DNA from 2 places in the Streptomyces sp. NPDC047841 genome. Region 2 is predicted to be linked to the other one. Evidence: predicted binding sites of a transcription regulator. Region 2 holds the regulator's gene; the other holds the start of a gene.
What was found. The regulator HrcA, encoded in region 2, represses chaperone genes, less so after heat shock. The targets are predictions, from matches to a motif close to TTNGCACTCNGNNNNNCNGAGTGCNAA.
Positions count from the first base shown of each region.

Region 1: a site for HrcA is predicted at 3,390-3,416, ahead of groL (chaperonin GroEL). Genes of this name have one in related genera too.

Region 1 covers NZ_JBEYRP010000005.1:369,688-377,260, reverse strand. Annotated here, with positions in the region: gene AB0947_RS10450 (glucosyl-3-phosphoglycerate synthase) at 1-736, opposite strand, end outside; SAM riboswitch class I at 868-1,007, shown strand; gene thrC (threonine synthase) at 1,025-2,308, shown strand; gene AB0947_RS10440 (ubiquitin-like small modifier protein 1) at 2,352-2,627, shown strand; gene AB0947_RS10435 (cold-shock protein) at 3,077-3,280, shown strand; gene groL (chaperonin GroEL) at 3,580-5,202, shown strand; gene AB0947_RS10425 (NADH:flavin oxidoreductase) at 5,436-6,563, shown strand; gene AB0947_RS10420 (hypothetical protein) at 6,592-7,164, opposite strand; gene murQ (N-acetylmuramic acid 6-phosphate etherase) at 7,213-7,573, opposite strand, start outside.
Region 2 covers NZ_JBEYRP010000004.1:407,223-414,795, forward strand. Annotated here, with positions in the region: gene AB0947_RS08665 (PDZ domain-containing protein) at 1-352, opposite strand, end outside; gene AB0947_RS08670 (hypothetical protein) at 472-987, opposite strand; gene AB0947_RS08675 (hypothetical protein) at 1,077-1,529, shown strand; gene AB0947_RS08680 (VOC family protein) at 1,471-1,863, opposite strand; gene AB0947_RS08685 (16S rRNA (uracil(1498)-N(3))-methyltransferase) at 1,878-2,630, opposite strand; gene AB0947_RS08690 (nitronate monooxygenase) at 2,627-3,700, opposite strand; gene dnaJ (molecular chaperone DnaJ) at 3,801-4,937, opposite strand; gene hrcA (heat-inducible transcriptional repressor HrcA) at 4,938-5,954, opposite strand; gene AB0947_RS08705 (MBL fold metallo-hydrolase) at 6,116-6,838, shown strand; gene AB0947_RS08710 (DUF3097 domain-containing protein) at 6,907-7,573, shown strand, end outside.

The sequences.
Region 1 (7,573 bases), on a different contig from region 2:
GCCGGTGCCTGCGCACGCCCACGTCGACCTGGGCCAGCGCGTCCAGGCCCACCAGGTGCAGCGCGTCCACCAGCATGCCCAGCTCCACGCCGTAGCCGACGGGGAAGGGCAGCTGTTCCAGCAGGGTGCGGCGGGCCGCGTACTCGCCGCCCAGCGGCTGCACGAACCCGGCCAGCCGCGGCCAGTGCATGTTCAGCAGCGGGCGGGCCATGAGCTCGGTGACCCGGCCGCCCTGCCCGGCACTGCCGCCGAGCGGGCGGTCGTACATCGCCTTGACCAGGTCGACGTCCGGGTCGGTGAGCAGCGGGCCGACGATCCCGGAGACGAAGTCGGAGGAGAACTCCCTGAGGTCCGCGTCGATGAAGCAGACGATGTCCCCGCCGGTCACCAGCAGCGACCGCCACAGCACCTCGCCCTTGCCGGGGACGGCCGGGAGGCGCGGCAGGATGGTGTCGCGGTGGACGACCCGGGCGCCGGCGCGCGCGGCGACCTCGGAGGTGCGGTCGGTGGAGCCCGAGTCGACGACCACCAGCTCGTCGACGAGCGGCACCCGCTCCATGAGGTCGCGGCGGACGACCGCGACGATGTCGCCGACGGTCTCCTCCTCGTTGAGCGCGGGCAGCACGACACTGACGGTCTGGCCCGTGCGCTGCTTGGCGGCGAGGATCTGGTGCAGCGGCCGGTCGGCCACGGACCAGGACCGGGTGGTCAGCCAGCGCTCGACTTCTTCCAGCACAGTCTGCGGCTCCTCACTCGTGTCTCGCGGTTCGGACGACTATCTCAACTGTCCCTGCCGTCGGTTACAGTCTTGAACAACGCCGATGACCATCGCATGTCGGGGGTCGCGTGCGTTCCACAACCGCATACCGCTCATCCAGAGGGGCAGAGGGACACGGCCCGGTGAAGCCCCGGCAACCCCCCTGACCGGACTCGTTCGCGCGAGGCTCACGGCCAGGGAAGGTGCCAATTCCGTCTCACGGCGAGGTGCGCCGTGAGGAAGATGAGGAGAAAGGGCCTCGCCTCCATGGCTGTGCAGACAGTTGCCACCACCAGCGAATCCACCGTCGACCTCGGCCCCGCCGCGGCCCTGAGCTGTCGCGAGTGCGGCCACCGGGTGCCGCTCGGCCCGGTCTTCGCCTGCGAGGAGTGCTTCGGCCCGCTGGAGATCGCCTACGACTTCTCCGCCTACGACACCGAGGACCTGCGCCGCCGCATCGAGGCGGGCCCCGCGAACATCTGGCGCTACGCGCCCCTGCTGCCGGTCCCGGCGGACGTCGCCGGCAAGCCGAACATCAACCCCGGCTGGACCAAGCTCGTCAAGGCCGACAACCTGGCCCGCGAGCTGGGCGTGACCGGCGGTCTGTACGTCAAGGACGACTCCGGCAACCCGACCCACTCCTTCAAGGACCGGGTCGTGGCCCAGGCCCTGGAGGCCGCCCGCGCCTTCGGCTTCACCACCCTGTCCTGCTCCTCGACCGGCAACCTGGCCGGCGCCGTCGGCGCCGCCGCCGCCCGCGCCGGCTTGCGCTCCTGCGTGTTCATCCCGCACGACCTGGAGCAGGGCAAGATCGTCATGGCCGCGGTCTACGGCGGTGAACTCGTCGGCATCGAGGGCAACTACGACGACGTGAACCGCTTCTGCTCCGAGCTGATCGGCGACCCGGCCGGCGAGGGCTGGGGCTTCGTCAACGTCAACCTGCGGCCGTACTACGCGGAGGGCTCCAAGACCCTGGCGTACGAGATCTGCGAGCAGCTCGGCTGGCGGCTGCCGGACCAGATCGTGGTCCCGATCGCCTCCGGCTCCCAGCTCACGAAGATCGACAAGGGGCTCCAGGAGCTGATCAAGCTGGGGCTGGTCGAGGACAGGCCGTACAAGATCTTCGGTGCCCAGGCCGAGGGCTGCTCCCCGGTCTCGACCGCCTTCAAGGCCGGCCACGACGTCGTACGGCCCCAGAAGCCGAACACCATCGCCAAGTCGCTGGCCATCGGCAACCCGGCCGACGGGCCGTACGTCCTGGACATCGCGCGCCGCACCGGCGGTGCCGTGGAGGACGTGACGGACGAGCAGGTCGTGGACGCGATCAAGCTGCTCGCGCGGACCGAGGGCATCTTCGCGGAGACCGCCGGCGGCGTGACGGTCGGCGTCACCCGCAAGCTGCTGGAGGCGGGCGTGCTGGACCCGGCGAAGACGACGGTCGTCCTGAACACCGGTGACGGCCTGAAGACCCTGGACGCGGTGGCCGGGACCGGCCTCACCGCCACCATCCGCCCGACCCTGGACTCCTTCCGCGAGGCCGGCCTCGCATGACAGGCCCCGCCGTACCCGTGAACCCGACCGGAGGTCCGACCGCATGAGCGTGACCGTTCGCATCCCCACCATCCTGCGCACCTACACCGGCGGGCAGGCCGAGGTCGCCGCCGAGGGCGCGACGCTCGGCGAGGTCATCGCCGACCTGGAGAAGAACCACACGGGCATCGCCGCGCGCGTCCTGGACGACCAGGGCAAGCTGCGCCGGTTCGTCAACGTGTACGTCAACGACGACGACGTCCGCTTCGAGCAGGGCCTGGACACGGCGACCCCCGAGGGGGCCGGCGTCTCGATCATCCCGGCGGTCGCCGGCGGCTGAGCCGCGGATCCGCCCGCTCATTACCTTCGGTAACCGCGATTACCGGCTGTTCGCCCGATTGCCCCCTCCGTGAGAGAAGCGGAGGGGGCAATTCTGTGTGATTGAGCGCGGTAGAGTTGGGGAACGCGGTCGCGGCCTCCGGGTCGCGGGCCCTGCGTTCCATGCCGCCCGCCCGACAAGAAGTAGCCAAAGTGTGTGGGTTGTCTGCGGCTTTTGTGGCTTTTATGGGGCCCGACTTGCCCTGAATTCCGATGAATTCTCACTACATTCCGGACCGCTCGCGTCCAGAATTCTCGTCCGATTGACCTGTTGCAGACGGCAGTTGGACAGATACATTCAGCCGCGGTCGACGCGTTCCGGCGCACGCCCCCGACCAATTGGGGGGTGAGGTCTGACCCGGGTCCGCGAAGTGTGGATCTGTGCAAGGGCCAGTAATAGGGGAGTTAGGCATGGCTCAGGGCACCGTCAAGTGGTTCAACGCGGAGAAGGGGTACGGCTTCATCGCGGTCGACGGTGGTGCGGACGTCTTCGTCCACTACAGCGCGATTCAGATGGACGGCTACCGCACCCTGGAAGAGGGCCAGCGGGTCGAGTTCGAGATCTCGCAGGGCCAGAAGGGTCCGCAGGCCGACATGGTTCGCGTCACCGCCTGAACGTCTCTTGTCCGAAGGGCCCGCACCTCGCAGAGGGTGCGGGCCCTTCGCCGTGCCCCGGTTCCGCTGTTCGCGTGCGGCTGACGGGGGGCTCCCACCCGCCCAGGCGCTTGCACTCGACCATGCCGAGTGCTAATCATTGGCGTTAGCACTCTGAAGGTGAGAGTGACAGCGAAGGACCGGGTCGGTGAGGCCCGCGGGCCGGGTGGGGCAAGGAACCACGAGGCGCGCGAGCCGTCCGTCGCGGGCGCGGGCGCGGTCCGAAGGAATCACCCCCAGTCCTGGAGGGACCACTTCACATGGCCAAGATCATCGCGTTCGACGAGGAGGCGCGGCGCGGCCTCGAGCGCGGCATGAACCAGCTCGCGGACGCCGTGAAGGTGACGCTCGGCCCCAAGGGCCGCAACGTCGTCCTCGAGAAGAAGTGGGGCGCCCCCACGATCACCAACGATGGTGTCTCCATCGCCAAGGAGATCGAGCTCGAGGACCCGTACGAGAAGATCGGCGCCGAGCTGGTCAAGGAAGTCGCCAAGAAGACGGACGACGTCGCCGGTGACGGTACGACCACCGCGACCGTGCTCGCCCAGGCCCTGGTCAAGGAGGGCCTGCGCAACGTCGCCGCCGGTGCCAACCCGATGGCTCTGAAGCGCGGTATCGAGAAGGCCGTCGAGGCCGTCTCCGCCGCCCTGCTGGAGCAGGCGAAGGACGTCGAGACCAAGGAGCAGATCGCCTCCACCGCGTCCATCTCCGCCGCCGACACCCAGATCGGCGAGCTGATCGCCGAGGCCATGGACAAGGTCGGCAAGGAAGGCGTCATCACCGTCGAGGAGTCCAACACCTTCGGTCTGGAGCTCGAGCTCACCGAGGGCATGCGCTTCGACAAGGGCTACATCTCCGCCTACTTCGCGACCGACATGGAGCGCATGGAGGCGGTGCTGGAGGACCCGTACATCCTCATCGCCAACTCCAAGATCTCCTCGGTCAAGGACCTGCTCCCGCTGCTGGAGAAGGTCATGCAGTCGGGCAAGCCGCTGCTGATCATCGCCGAGGACGTCGAGGGCGAGGCCCTGTCGACCCTGGTCGTCAACAAGATCCGCGGCACCTTCAAGTCCGTCGCCGTCAAGGCCCCGGGCTTCGGTGACCGCCGCAAGGCCATGCTCGGCGACATCGCCATCCTCACGGGCGGCGAGGTCATCTCCGAGGAGGTCGGCCTCAAGCTGGAGAACGCGACCCTGGACCTCCTGGGCCGCGCCCGCAAGGTCGTCATCACCAAGGACGAGACCACCATCGTCGACGGTGCCGGCTCCTCCGAGCAGGTCAACGGCCGTGTGAACCAGATCCGCACCGAGATCGAGAACAGCGACTCGGACTACGACCGCGAGAAGCTGCAGGAGCGCCTGGCGAAGCTCGCCGGCGGTGTCGCGGTCATCAAGGCCGGTGCCGCCACCGAGGTGGAGCTCAAGGAGCGCAAGCACCGCATCGAGGACGCCGTCCGCAACGCGAAGGCGGCCGTCGAGGAGGGCATCGTCGCCGGTGGTGGCGTGGCCCTGCTCCAGGCCTCCCAGGTCTTCGAGAAGCTGGAGCTGGAGGGTGACGAGGCGACCGGCGCCAACGCCGTGCGCATCGCCCTGGAGGCCCCGCTGAAGCAGATCGCCGTCAACGCCGGCCTCGAGGGCGGCGTCGTGGTGGAGAAGGTGCGCAACCTGACCCCGGGTCACGGCCTGAACGCCGCGACCGGCGAGTACGTCGACCTGGTCGCCGAGGGCATCATCGACCCGGCGAAGGTGACCCGTTCCGCGCTGCAGAACGCCGCCTCCATCGCCGCGCTGTTCCTCACCACCGAGGCCGTCATCGCCGACAAGCCGGAGAAGGCCGCGGCCCCGGCCGGCGGCGGCATGCCGGGCGGTGACATGGACTTCTGATCGACCTGACGGCCGATCGCTCGTCCTGCGGACCGAGGGCGGCACTCCCAGCTACCGGCTGGGGGTGCCGCCCTCGGCGTTTCCCGGGACCGGCGGAGAGTGTCCGGTATCACGTGAGCGAAACGGAGACCGGTCCGGTACACGGGCCGGTGGGGTGTTTACTTAAGACGCTGCAACAATGCGTGCGCACATACCAACCGGTTCACCCCGTCGACTCACGAGGAGCCCCCCACGTGACCGTGACCACGCCCGCCGCCTCGCGCGCGGCCCGCGTCCTGTCCCGCCCCGTCAGGCTGAACGGCCTCACCGTCCCGAACCGCATCGTGATGGCGCCCATGACCCGCATGTTCTCGCCGGGCGGCGTCCCGGGCGAGGACGTCCGCTCGTACTACGCCCGCCGGGCCGCCGCCGGTGTCGGCCTCATCGTCACCGAGGGCACGTACGTCGGCCACGAGTCGGCCGGCAACAGCGCGCGCGTCCCGCGCTTCCACGGCGAGGAGCAGCTGGCGGGCTGGGCGAAGGTCGCCGAGGACGTGCACGCGGCCGGCGGCACGATCGTCCCGCAGCTGTGGCACATCGGCATGGTCCGCAAGCAGGGCGACGCCCCCTTCCCGGACGCGCCCGCCGTCGGCCCCTCCGGCCTGGAGGCCGCCGGCGCCGAGCCCACCGGCAAGGCGATGACGCAGTCGGACGTGGACGACGTCGTCGCCGCGTTCGCCGAGGCCGCTGCCGCCGCCGAGCGCATCGGCTTCGACGGCGTGGAGCTCCACGGCGCCCACGGCTACCTCCTCGACCAGTTCCTGTGGGCGGGCACCAACCGCCGCACCGACGCGTACGGCGGCGACCCGGTGGCCCGCACCCGGTTCTCCGCCGAGATCGTCGCCGCCGTGCGGGCGGCGGTGTCGCCGGACTTCCCGGTCCTCTTCCGCTACTCGCAGTGGAAGCAGCAGGACTACACCGCCCGGCTCGCCGAGACCCCCGAGGAGCTGGAGGCCATCCTCACCCCGCTCGCGGAGGCCGGCGTCGACGCCTTCCACGCCTCCACCCGCCGCTACTGGCTGCCCGAGTTCGACGGCTCCGACCTGAACCTGGCCGGCTGGACGAAGAAGCTCACCGGCAAGCCCGTCATCTCCGTCGGCTCGGTCGGCCTCGACGGCGACTTCATCAACGCCTTCCAGGGCGAGGGCTCCCCGGTCAAGGGCATCGACAACCTCCTGGACCGCCTGGAGGCGGACGAGTTCGACCTGGTGGCCGTCGGCCGCGCGCTGCTCCAGGACCCCGAGTGGGCGGCCAAGGTGCTCTCCGACCGCTTCGACGAGCTGAAGCCGTACGACGCGGCGGCCCTGAAGACCCTGAGCTGACCGGGGTCCCCCCGGGGGGCGCCGGGGGCTAGAGGTTGCCCATCGGCTCGATGTCGACCCGCACCGGCGTCCCCCACACCCGCAGCACCTCGTAGTCGGTGAACTCGTGCACGAGCCGGTACGCCAGGGCGGGCCGGGAGCCGCGCCGCTGGGCGGCGAGGTACGCCTCCGCCTCGCGCCGGTCCCGCCTCGGCGTCCCGCACAGCTGCCACTCCTGGCCGTTCCACAGCTCCGGCAGCCACCGCTGCTGCGCCTGCGGCCGGTCACCGCGCACGCCGTACCGGGAGGGGGCGGTGGGCACCGGCTCGCCCGGCCGGGGCCTGCCGCCCTGGAACTCCGACCGCCGGGCGGCCCGGCGCCGGGTCTCGCACAGCAGGCACAGGTCGGGCGCGCTCTCGTCCACCGGTCCCTGCGGGTGCTCCGGGCAGCGGGTGGCGGGCGCGGCGGTGGTCACGGTGTCGTCCAGCAGGTCGAGGGCCCGCCGCAGGTCGTCCTTGATCTCGTGCAGCCGGGCGTCGGGCGTGTCGGCGGTCAGGGCGTCCCCGTGCTCCCCGAGCAGCCGGAGAGCCCGTCCGAGGGCGGTGAGCTGGGCGTGATTCATGTCGGTGGGTGCCTCCTTGCCTCCATGGTGCCCTGACCGCGCGGTCCGTCAGCGTGCCGCGTGGCCCAGCGCCGTGCGCAGATGGCCGCCGGACTCCGCCAGCAGGCGGGCCGCCGTCGGGCCGTCCACGCCGGCGAGGAGGGCCAGGATCGCGTGCTTCACCTCGCCGCCGGTCTGAGTGAGGGCCTTCTCGATGTCGGCGTCGCTCGCTCCGGTGGCCAGGGAGACGATCCGGTGGGAGCGGGCCCGGAGCTTGTCGTTGGAGGCGCGCACGTCGACCATCAGGTTCCCGTACGTCTTGCCGAGCCGGATCATCGTGATCGTCGAGAGCATGTTCAGCACCAGCTTCTGGGCCGTGCCCGCCTTCAGCCGGGTGGAACCGGTGATCAGCTCCGGCCCCACGACGACC
Region 2 (7,573 bases):
CGTACGGCAGGGCCTCGGCGGGTCCGCCGTCCAGCGGGACGGCGTGCGCCCAGGTCTGCCGGAGGCTGTGCCGGCCCTGCGCGCCGAGCGCGAGCACCCGGCCGTCCGGGGTCCATCCGCGCACCTCGGTACGGCTGTTGCCCCAGTACGTCAGCCGCTCGGCGGGACCCCCGTCGACCGGGGCGACGTGCACCTCGGGGGCGCCGTCCCGGGTGGAGGTCCAGGCCAGGTGCCGGCCGTCCGGTGATATCCGGGGCCGGGTCACCGGCACGTTGTCGGCGCTGACCCGCCAGGCCCGGCCGCCGTCGACCGGCGCGAGCCAGACGTCGTCCTCGGCGACGAAGGTCACCAAGTCCCCGTGCGGATGGGGGAATCGGAGATAGGCGGAGTCTGCCGTGGTTCCCGTCGAAGCACCCTGAGTCACGCCGTCACTCTACGCAGCGACCGGGTGCCTCCGCTCGCGGTTTCGGATCACTTGCCCGGCACGGGCCAGACGGTGCGGGTGACGGTGACGGTCACGGTCGGCCGTCCCCCGGTGGGCGGCCGGTACGTCGGCCCGGTCGGGGCGGAGCAGTCGCCGAGCCCGTCGACGCGGAACACCTGTCTGCCGTCGACCTTGGCGGTCAGGTCGCCGCGCACGCAGGCTCCGTCGACGGCCCTGGTCACCAGACCGGCGACGACGATCCTCCGCCCGTCGTCCGTCTCGCCCCGGCAGTCGACGGAGACGACGGTGGTCTCGCTCGGCGCGGGCGAGCCGCGGCGCGCGCCGTCGTCACCGCGGTGACCGCCGGTACAGGTGAGCCAGGCGACGTTCACGTGCCGGTGCTCCAGCGCGGCGGTCGCGGTCTGGTCGGTGGTGTAGGCGACGCTCGCGGAGCCGAGCCCCCCACCGGGCTGACAGGCCACGGCAGTTCCGCCGCCCACCGCGACGAGCCCCGCCACGGCCACCGCCCGCACCCGACCCCGCGTCCGCCTCGAAGCCCCCATACAGGGCAGCGTCCCACCGGCCCCCACCGCGGGGAAGCCCGGATACGGCCACTCACCCGTTCGGGGGGCCGGCCGTCTACGCCGGCCGCGTGCGCAGTCATCACAGGCTCAGACGGCTCGTGGTGGCGGACGGCACCGTCCACCGGTGGACCGTCCGCCACAAGCACGCGGACCGCGACGCCTGCCGGGAGGTGCTCTCGCTGTACCGGAACGGCGTCCCCACCCGGATCGTCTTCCGGGCCGGCGAGGTCGGCTCCGGCCGCTATGTCTCCGACGGCTACGGGTACGCGGGCTGCGTCCTGGACGGCCGCGGCAACCCGCTCAATCTGCGCGAACCCCGCGTCGTCCGGGCCGTCGTGGACGAAGTGGAGCGGCCAGGGCTGCTGCCGGGGCGCGGCGAGGTGGACGGCCGGGAGCTGTTCCACCGGGTCGTCGAGGCCGTGGACGCCGTCGAAGGCGCCCGGGCCGCCACGGCGGCGGACGTCAGCCGCGCAGCAGCAGCCACTCCTGCAGTTCGACGAGGTTGCCCTCCGGGTCCTTGAGGTGCGCCACGCGCATCCGGTCGGTCATGGGGGCCGGTCCGTGCAGCAGGGTCGCGCCCCGGGCGGTGATCCGCGCGCAGTAGGCGTCGAGGTCGTCGACGCGCAGGACGACCAGGGACCGGTGGCCGGTGGCGGTGTCGCCCAGCTCGGCCAGCACCCCGGCCATCATCGCGCGGTCCTGGAGCGCGATCCCGGCCGAGCCGGCGTGCGGGCTGAACTTCTCGTACGGCCCCTGCACCGCGCCGGACTGCGGCTTGAGGCCGAGGACGCCGGCGTAGAAGCGGTAGCAGGCGGCGAAGTCGGTCACCAGGAGCCGGACCTGGACGAGTTCCACGGTGTCTCCGGGGGTCAGGACCAGCGGCCGGTGCGGCCCAGCAGCAGGGCCACGGCGGCGGTGCCGGCGGTGGAGGTGCGCAGGACGCTGGGGCCGAGGACGCAGGCCCTCGCGCCCGCCTCCTCGAAGAGCGCCAACTCGTCCCGCGACACACCGCCTTCGGGACCCACGACCAGGACGATCTCGCCCTCGGCGGGGAGTTCGGCGGTGGCCAGGGGCTCGCTGACGTGGTCGAAGTCGGAGTGGAGCACGGCGGCGAAGTCCGCCGCGGCGAGCAGCGCGGCGACCTGCTTGGTGGACGCCAGGTCCGCGACCTCGGGGAAGCGCAGCCGGCGGGACTGCTTGCCGGCCTCCCGCGCGGTGGCACGCCACTTGGCGAGCGCCTTCAGCCCCCGCTCGCCCTTCCACTGGGTGATGCACCGCGCGGCCTGCCAGGGCACGATCGCGTCGACGCCGGTCTCCGTCATCGTCTCCACGGCCAGTTCGCCCCGGTCGCCCTTGGGCAGGGCCTGGACGACGGTGATACGGGGGCGGGGCTCGGGCTCCACCGGGAACTCGAACGGCTCGACCACCAGGTGGTCCTTCCCCGACACGCCGACGACGACCCCGGCCGCGCCCCGGCCCCTGCCGTCGGTGAGCACCACGTTCTCGCCCGGCTGCAACCGCCGTACGGAGACCGCGTGCCGTCCCTCGGGGCCCTGGACGTCGACGACCGAGCCGGGGCCCACGCCCTCCAGGGAGTCGACGACGAACACCGGCGCGGTCATCGGGAACCCCCGGCCGACAACGCTGTCCGGGCCTCGGCGAGTTCGGCGGCCAGCACCTCCACCAGCCGGCCCGCGGGCAGTTCCCGGGCCATCCGGTGGCCCTGCCCGGCCCACATCGCCATGCCCTGCGCGTCCTCGGCCTTGGCGGCGGCCTTGCGCAGCGGCGCGGTGAGGTGGTGGACCTCGGGGTAGGCGGCGGGGGCGTACCGGCCGTGCTCGCGCAGGAAGCGGTTGACCAGCGCGCGGGCCGGGCGGCCGGTGAAGGCGCGGGTCAGCTCGGTGCGCGGGAACAGCGGGTCGGTCAGCGCCCGCTTGTGCAGGGGGTGCGCGCCGGACTCGTGGGCGGCGACGAACGCGGTGCCCAGCTGCGCCGCGCTCGCGCCCGCGGCGAGGACGGCGGCGATCTGGCCGCCGCGCATGACGCCGCCGGCGGCGACGACCGGGATGCGCACGGCCTCGCGGACCTGCGCGAGCAGCGACAGCAGGCCGACGCCGGCACCGTCGTTCTCGGGGAGGTCGCGGTGGGTGCCCTGGTGTCCGCCGGCCTCCACGCCCTGCGCGATGACCGCGTCGGCCCCGGCCCGCTCGACGGCGCGGGCCTCCTCGGCGGTGGTGGCGGTGACCAGAGTGAAGGTGCCGACGCGGTGGAGCTTGTCGAACACCTCGCGCGGCGGCACCCCGAAGTGGAAGGAGACCACCGGCACCGGGTCGTCGAGCAGGACGGCGAGCTTGGCGTCGTAGCCGTCGTCCCGGCCGCTGTCCGGGTCGCCCAGCTCGGTCTCGTACCAGGCGGCCTCGCCGGCCAGCTGGTGCGCGTAGAGGTCGACGGCCCCGGACTCCGCGTGCTCGGGCTGCGGCATGAAGAGGTTCACGCCGAAGGGGCGGCTCGTGAGCCCGCGCAGCTGCTTGATCTCCTGGTACATGCCGTCGGCTGTCTTGTACCCGGCGGCGAGGAACCCGAGGCCACCGGCCTCGGAGACGGCGGCGGCGAGCTGCGGGACGGAGACACCGCCCGCCATGGGGGCCTGCACGATCGGGTGGGGGAAGAGATCGGTCAGCGCGGAGGACATGACCGCATGTTGTCACGTCCTTCGGACAAGTCCGAATCCGGGCATCCACCGGCACATGCCCACGGCATACGGGGTGCCGGGGCACCCCGTCCGTCACCGCTCAGCGCCCGTTGAACGCATCCTTCAGCCGCGAGAACAGCCCCTGCTGACCCGGCTGGAACTGGCCCTGGGGCCGTTCCTCGCCGCGCAGCTTGGCCAGCTCGCGCAACAGCCGCTCCTGCTCCGGGTCCAGCTTGGTCGGCGTCGTCACCTCGACGTGCACGATCAGGTCGCCCCGGCCGCCGCCGCGCAGATGCGTGACGCCCCGGCTGTGCAGCGGGATCGACTGGCCGGACTGGGTGCCGGGCCGGATGTCGACCTCCTCCAGGCCGTCCAGCGTCTCCAGCGGCACCTTCGTGCCGAGGGCCGCCGCCGTCATCGGGATCGTGACCGTGCAGTGCAGGTCGTCGCCGCGCCGCTGGAACCTCGGGTGCGGCAGCTCGTGGATCTCGACGTACAGGTCGCCGGCCGGGCCGCCGCCGGGGCCGACCTCCCCCTCGCCGGCGAGCTGGATGCGCGTGCCGTTGTCGACGCCGGCCGGGATCTTCACGGTCAGCGTCCGCCGCGAGCGCACCCGGCCGTCGCCGGCGCACTCCGGGCACGGCGTCGGGACGACCGTGCCGAAGCCCTGGCACTGCGGGCACGGCCGCGAGGTCATGACCTGGCCCAGGAAGGACCGGGTGACCTGGGAGACCTCACCCCGGCCGCGGCACATGTCACACGTCTGGGCGGACGTGCCGGGCGCCGCGCCCTCGCCGTTGCAGGTGTTGCAGACGACGGCCGTGTCGACCTGGATGTCCTTGGTGGTCCCGAAGGCCGCCTCGTCCAGCTCGACCTCGATCCGGATCATCGCGTCCTGGCCGCGCCGGGTGCGCGAGCGCGGCCCGCGCTGCGACGCCGTACCGAAGAACGCGTCCATGATGTCGGAGAAGTTGCCGAAGCCGCCGGCCCCGAAGCCGCCCGCGCCCGCGCCGCCCGACTGGGAGAGCGGGTCGCCGCCGAGGTCGTAGACCTGCTTCTTCTGCGGGTCCGACAGCACCTCGTAAGCGGCGTTGATCTCCTTGAACCGCTCCTGGGTCTTCGGGTCCGGGTTGACGTCCGGGTGCAGCTCGCGCGCGAGCCTGCGGAACGCCTTCTTGATCTCATCCTGCGACGCGTCGCGGCGCACGCCGAGAACGGCGTAATAGTCCGTGGCCACTTACGACTCCGCCAGGATCTGTCCGACGTACCGTGCCACTGCGCGTACCGCTCCCATCGTTCCCGGGTAGTCCATGCGGGTCGGTCCGACCACGCCGAGCTTGGCAACCGCCTCGCCGCCCGAACCGTAGCCGACCGACACGACGGAGGTGGAGTTGAGTCCCTCATGGGCGTTCTCGTGCCCGATGCGCACGGTCACGCCCGGATCCTTCGCCTCGCCGAGGAGCTTGAGGAGCACGACCTGCTCCTCCAGGGCCTCCAGGACGGGCCGGATCGTGAGGGGGAAGTCATGTCCGAAGCGGGTCAGATTGGCGGTGCCGCCGATCATCAACCGCTCCTCGTTCTCCTCCACGAGTGTCTCCAGAAGAGTGGAGAGCACCGTGGAGACCGTACCGCGGTCCTCCGGCTCGAAGGCGTCCGGGAGGTCCTCGACCAGTTTCGGCACGTCCGTGAACCGGCGACCGGCGACCCGGCTGTTGAGCCGCGCCCGCAGGTCCGCCAGCGAGCCCTCGCCGAACGGCGCCGGGCAGTCGACCATCCGCTGCTCGACCCGGCCGGTGTCCGTGATCAGCACCAGCATCACGCGCGCGGGAGCCAGCGACAGCAGCTCCACGTGCCGGACGGTGGACCGGGTCAGGGACGGGTACTGCACGACGGCGACCTGCCGGGTGAGCTGCGCGAGCAGCCGCACGGTCCGCGCCACGACGTCGTCGAGGTCGACGGCGCCCTCCAGGAAGTTCTGGATCGCCCGCCGCTCGGGCCCGCTCATCGGCTTGACGCCCGCGAGCTTGTCCACGAACAGCCGGTAGCCCTTGTCGGTGGGAATCCGCCCCGCGCTGGTGTGCGGCTGGGCGATGTACCCCTCGTCCTCCAGGGCCGCCATGTCGTTGCGGACGGTCGCCGGGGACACGCCGAGGTTGTGCCGCTCGGTGAGCGCCTTGGAACCGACCGGCTCCTCGGTGCCCACGTAGTCCTGGACGATGGCGCGCAGTACCTGAAGCCTGCGTTCACTCAGCATTCGCGCGCACCTCCAGCACGTCGTCCCCTCGTCCGCTCGGGTCGTCCGCCTGGCACTCCACCCATGCGAGTGCCAGCGTTCCCCGGCCAGTGTACGGCTGCCGGGTACACCCTGGGCAAGGTCGGGCCGCCGTACCGGCTCGTACCGCTAGCGTCGCGGGTATGACCGTGACTTGGGAAGAGCTGGGGTGGCAGCGGCTGGCCGCGGGGGTGGGCCGGTGCCGGCTGCCGGGCTGGGACTGCACGGCGGGGCTGGTCCTCGGGGAGGGTACGGCCCTGCTCGTGGACGCCGGTTCGAGCCTCGCGGAGGGGGTCCGGCTGCGTGGGCAGGCCGAGGCGCTGGCGGGCGGCCGTGTGACCCATCTCGCGCTCACCCATCCCCACTTCGACCACGTCTTCGGCGCCGCCGCCCTCGCCGGGGCGGAGGTGTACGGGGCGGTGGGACTGGACGCGGTGTTCGCGTACGAGCGCGCGGACCTGCGGCTGGACGCGATCCGCAACGGGCTGCCGGTGGCCGACGCCGACGAGGCGGTGGACGCGCTGGTCCCGCCCCGCCACGCGGTCTCCGGCGAGTGGACGCTGGACCTCGGCGGCGGCCGCCAGGCGCTGCTGGCCAACGTGGGCCCCGGCCACACGGCGCACGACCTGGCCGTCCTGGTCCCGGGCGACCCGGAGGTGGTGTTCTGCGGCGACCTGGTGGAGGAGTCCGGCGAACCGCAGGCGGGCCCCGACGCGGTCCCGTCCCGCTGGCCGGACGCGCTCGACCGGCTGCTGGCGCTCGGCGGCGAGGACGCGCTGTACGTGCCCGGTCACGGAGCGGTGGTGGACGCGGGGTTCGTCCGCCGTCAACGCGACGCCCTGGCAACGCGGTTCGGCGTGATCTGAGCGGCTCTTCGCGGCCGGCCCCGGCGTGTCGTACGCCTCACCGCACGGCTTCTCCTATCGTCATCCGAATGCGCCAGTACACCTCCGACCTGACCCCTCCCTGGAAGAAGCCCAAGCCCGTGCCGGAGGTCCCGGCCGAGCCGGGTCTGGTGGTGGAGGAGCCCGGCACCGGGTTCTGCGGCGCGGTGATCCGCTGCGAGGCGGGCACGGTGACCCTGGAGGACCGCTTCGGCAAGCACCGCGTGTTCCCGCTGGAGCCGCGCGGCTTCCTGCTGGAGGGGCGCGTGGTGACGCTGGTCCGCCCCGCCTCCTCGGCGCCGGTACGCCCCTCCCGTACGGCGTCCGGCTCGGTCGCCGTCCCCCAGGCACGCGCGCGCGTGGCGCGCGCCGGACGCATCTACGTGGAGGGCCGGCACGACGCCGAGCTCGTCGAGAAGGTGTGGGGCGACGACCTGCGGATCGAGGGCGTGGTCGTGGAGTACCTGGAGGGCGTCGACGACCTCCCGTCGATCGTGGAGTCCTTCGCCCCCGGCCCGGACGCGCGCCTGGGCGTCCTGGTGGACCACCTGCTGCCCGGCACGAAGGAGTGGCGCATCGCGCAGTCGGTGACCAGCGAGCACGCGCTGGTGGTCGGCCACCCGTTCATCGACATCTGGCAGGCGGTGAAGCCGGCGTCGCTGGGCATCGGGGCGTGGCCGGCGGTGCCGAAGGGGCAGGACTGGAAGACGGGCGTGT